Regions from separate parts of the Micromonospora sp. NPDC047467 genome, predicted to be linked through region 1. Evidence: riboswitches for the same ligand, from Rfam matches in the RefSeq annotation. Region 1 holds a riboswitch; the other holds the start of a gene.
What was found. Region 1 has a riboswitch for thiamine pyrophosphate ahead of thiE (thiamine phosphate synthase). Riboswitches for the same ligand answer to the same signal wherever they lie in the genome.
Positions count from the first base shown of each region.

Region 2: it holds a riboswitch for thiamine pyrophosphate, as region 1 does, so the genes downstream of both, ABZ780_RS12910 (ECF transporter S component) here and thiE (thiamine phosphate synthase) in region 1, are expected to answer to the same signal.

Region 1 is NZ_JBEYTO010000013.1:115,307-117,503, reverse strand. It holds gene ABZ780_RS28680 (ThuA domain-containing protein) at 1-785, opposite strand, end outside; TPP riboswitch at 1,077-1,186, shown strand; gene thiE (thiamine phosphate synthase) at 1,181-1,807, shown strand; gene thiO (glycine oxidase ThiO) at 1,801-2,197, shown strand, end outside.
Region 2 is NZ_JBEYTO010000004.1:80,075-82,271, reverse strand. It holds gene ABZ780_RS12915 (alpha/beta fold hydrolase) at 1-809, opposite strand, end outside; TPP riboswitch at 909-1,013, shown strand; gene ABZ780_RS12910 (ECF transporter S component) at 1,089-1,676, shown strand; gene ABZ780_RS12905 (ABC transporter ATP-binding protein) at 1,805-2,197, shown strand, end outside.

The DNA.
Region 1 (2,197 bases):
AACTCAGGCTCGGCGAACGACTCCCGGGTGTGCCCGCCCCCGGTGTACCAGGAACGGCCGCCGTCGAAGTCCTGGCACCAGGCCGTCGGGTGGTCGGCGCCCATCGCGCCGGCGCCCGGGTTGTAGCTCTTCTCGTCCAGGCTGGCCAGCACGTGCACGTCCGGCCGTGGGTTGGTCTGGAAGTTGTACCACTCGTCGAACCGGGACCAGCGGTCCGGCAGTTCGGCCGTGGACGGGTGGGCGTGGTCCTCCACCTTGACCGTGGCCTGCTGGTTGGCCGGGTGGTTGGCGAAGTACGCGCCGACCAGGTCGCCGTACCACGCCCAGCTGTACTCGGTGTCCGAGGCGGCGTGGATGCCGACGTAACCGCCGCCGGCCTGCACGTACCGCTCGAACGCCGCCTGCTGCTCGGCGTTGAGGACGTCACCGGTGGTGGAGAGCCAGATCACCGCCTTGTACTTGGCGAGGTTGGCGTCGTTGAACGCCGCGCCGTCCTCGGAGGCGTCCACGGTGAACCCGTTGGTCACGCCGAGCTGCTGGATGGCGGCGACGCCGGTGGGGATGGAGTCGTGCCGGAAACCGGCGGTCTTGGAGAAGACCAGGACGGAGAAGGGGTCGGCGGCGGCCTGAGGGGCCACCTGGCTGACCGGGTTGGCGGCCTGCGGGGGGACCTGAGCGGCGGCCGGAGCCGCCTGCGCCGGCAGGCCGAACAGCGTTGTCGAGGCCAGGGCCAGGGATATCAGGGTAGCGGTGAGTGGTACGCGGGCACGACGAGTTCGGGACACGCCGCCTCCTTTGTCGCGGTGGACAGGGATCGCGGGGGCCGGCTCGCCGAAGACCGTCCCAGATGGAGCCGGTGAGGACACCGTGCCAGGGTGTCCGCGCCGGCATTTTGTCGAATCGCTGAACAAATTAATTCGGTTGGTTCTATGTCGGGCAAGATGCCGGCGGGTAACGGTTCTGCAACGGCGGGCGACATTCCGAACAGGACCGGGATGAAGCACCCATCGGATTTCGCCGTATGACCCATGCGACCCTCCCTTGGCAGGCCGACCGAACTGTCGTACGGTGACACGCAAGTAACCCACGGGAGCCCGGTGAACCGGGCTGAGAGGGGGGCTGACAGCCCCCGACCGTCGAACCTGATCCGGATAATGCCGGCGCAGGGAGGAGAGTTGCCGTGCCGTCCCTTGGGCGACTGCATCTGATCACCGACACCCGACCCGGGCGTGATCCCCTCACCGTGGTCCGGGCCGCCCTCACGGCGGCCCGCGCCGACCTGGTCGTACAGGTCCGGGTCGAGGACTCCGCCACCGACCGTGAGGCGTACGACCTGGCCCGCCGGGTGCTCGCGCTCTGTGCGCCGTACGGGGCGACCTGCCTGGTCAACGACCGTCTGCACGTGGCGCTCGCGGTGGGCGCCAACGGCGGTCACGTCGGAGCCGAGGATCTGCCCGTCGCCGCCGCCCGCCGGGTGCTCGGCCCCACCGGCATGCTGGGCGCCACCGCCCGCGTACCGGCAACGGCGGTCGAGGCGGTCACCGCCGGAGCCACCTATCTGGGCGTCGGCCCGTGCCACGCCACCAGCACCAAGACCGGCCTGCCGGACCCGATCGGCCCTGCCGGCGTACGCGCTGTCGCCGAGGCGGTCGACGTGCCCGTCATCGCGATCGGCGGCGTGACCGCCGCCCGGGTGCCGGCACTGCGGGCCGCCGGGGCGTACGGGGTCGCGGTGGTGGGCGCCGTCTCCACCGCCGCCGACCCGGCCGAGGCCACCGCCGGGCTGCTCCGGGCGTTGACGTGCTGACCCCCCGCCCCGTGGACGTGGCGGTGGTGGGGGCGGGGCCGATCGGGCTGGCGATCGCCTGGCGATGCGCTGCCCGAGGGCTGCGGGTGGAGGTGCACGATCCGGCTCCCGGGTCGGGTGCCTCGGCCGTGGCCGCCGGGATGCTCGCCCCGGTCGCCGAGGCGTACTTCGGCGAGCGGCAGCTCACCGAACTGCTGGTGGCGTCCGCCGCCCGCTGGCCGGCTTTCGCCGCCGAGCTGACCGACACGACCGGCGCCGAACTCGGCTACCGGACCGAGGGCACCCTGATGGTCGGGCTGACCGGCGACGACCTGGCCGAGGCTCGCCGGCTGTGGGCGTACCAGCAGGGGTTGGGCCTGCCGGTGACCCCGCTGCGCCCCACCGAGCTGC
Region 2 (2,197 bases), on a different contig from region 1:
GCCAGGATCGCCTCGGCGAGCGGGCCGGGCGCGGCGTCCGGGATCCAGTGGGTCACCCCGGGCAGCGGTACGAAGCGGTAGTCGCCGCTGACATTGGGGGCGCAGGCCTCGGCGGCGGACCGGCCGATGGCGATGTCCCGGTCACTCCACACGTACGTGGTCGGCACCGCGACCGGGCCGACGGCGGCCAGGTCGGCCCGGGACATGGCCCGGTACCAGTTGAGGGCGGCGGTGAGGGCGCCCGGCTCGCGCATGGGGCCGGCGTAACGGTCCACCTGGGACCCGTCGCCCACTCCGCCGAGCATCTTGCGCAGCGCCGTCGCGTTGAACGCCAGCAGCACCTTCTCGGCCTTGCCGGGCTTGCGGAACAGCGCGATGTACGACGAGCGGGCCTTCTGCTCGGTGTCGTTGGCGAGGGCGTGCGCCATGGCCGCCGGATGCGGCACGGACACTGCGGTGAGCGTACGGACCCGCTCGGGGTGCCCGGCGGCCAGCGCCCAGGCCACGATCGCGCCCCAGTCGTGGCCGACCAGGTGGACGGCGTCCAGCCCGAGCACGTCGAGCACGGCCACCGCGTCGGCGACCAGTTCGGGAATCCGGTACGCGGCGACCGCCTCCGGCCGGGCGCCCGGCGAGTAGCCGCGCTGGTCCAGCGCGTACGTGCGCAGTCCGGCCGTGTGCAGCGCCGGGACGACCTCGTCCCACTCGCCGCTGTGCTGCGGGAAGCCGTGCAGCAGCAGGACCGGAGCACCGTCGGTCGGGCCACCGGTGCGTACCTCGAATGTGAGACCTCGCGCGTCGACCTGCATGATCGTGAGCCTACCCAGCCGGCGTCCTGCCGGCCGGGGGCGGAGACCCTCCTGCTGGGCCGTAACACCTGGTCGGTGCTAGCGTCACCGAGACAACTTCACATCCGACAGGGGAGCGCACAGCGCTGAGAGTGCGGGCACGCCCGCAGACCCTCGAACCTGATCTGGGTAATGCCAGCGCAGGGAGTTCGGTCGACCTCCAGCCGCGCCGCCGTCCGGTGCCACCGGACGCGCGGCGTGCGTCTTCTCCTGGTTCGTTCCACTGAACTGGGAGCAAACATGGACAACACCACCAACCGATGGCGGACCATCGACATCGTGGTCGCCTCGGTGATCGCAGTCGCCTTCGGCGTCATCTTCTGGGCCTGGGGCCTGGTCTGGAGCGCCACCGAGGGCGCGTTCGCCTTCTTCCCACCGGCGCAGACGCTGATCTACGGCGTCTGGCTGATGCCGGCCGTGGTCGGCGGCCTGGTCATCCGCAAGCCCGGCGCGGCGCTCTACTGCGAGGCGGTGGCGGCGGTCGTCTCCGCGCTGCTGGGCAGCCAGTGGGCCGGCACGGTGATCCCCCAGGGGATCGTGCAGGGTCTCGGCGCCGAGTTGGCCTTCGCCGCCTTCCGCTACCGGTCGTACCGGCTGCCGACCTCGGCACTGGCCGGCGCGCTGACCGGCCTCGGCGCGGCGCTGTTCGACTTCTTCGTCTGGAACGTCGAGACCGAGCTGGTCAACTACCGCATCCCGTACGCGCTGCTCACCATCGTCAGCGCCACGGTGATCGCCGGTGTCGGCGGCTGGCTGCTGACCCGGGCCCTGGCCAACACCGGCGTCCTGGACCGTTTCCCGGCAGGCCGGAACCGAGCCCTCGTCTGACCCCATCCGGCTGCGTTGATCAAGAGGTTTGCGTCAACGGGAGACGGTCATCTGACGCAAACCTCTTGATCAACAGCCTGGGCGAGGGGTGGGACGCCGGGTGGGTGGGGTGGGAGGGGGTGGGGTTGGTGGGTGAGGTTCTGCTGCGGGGGTTCGGGTGGCGGCACGCCGGGCGGCGCGCCTGGGCTGTGCGCGGGGTTGATCTGCGGGTGGAGGCCGGGGAGCGGGTCCTGCTGCTCGGTCCGTCGGGGGCCGGCAAGAGCACCCTGCTCAGCGCCCTGGCCGGGCTGCTGCCGGAGGACTCCGGCGAGCAGGAGGGCACCGTCGAGATCGACGGGCTCGACCCGCGCAAGGACCGGGAACGCGTCGGCATCGTCTTCCAGGACCCGCAGACCCAGTTGGTGATGGCCCGCTGCGGCGACGACGTCGCGTTCGGGCTGGAGAACCGGGGTGTACCCGCCGACGAGATCTGGCCCCGGGTCGACGCGGCGCTGCGTCGCGTCGGATTCCCGTACTCCCGG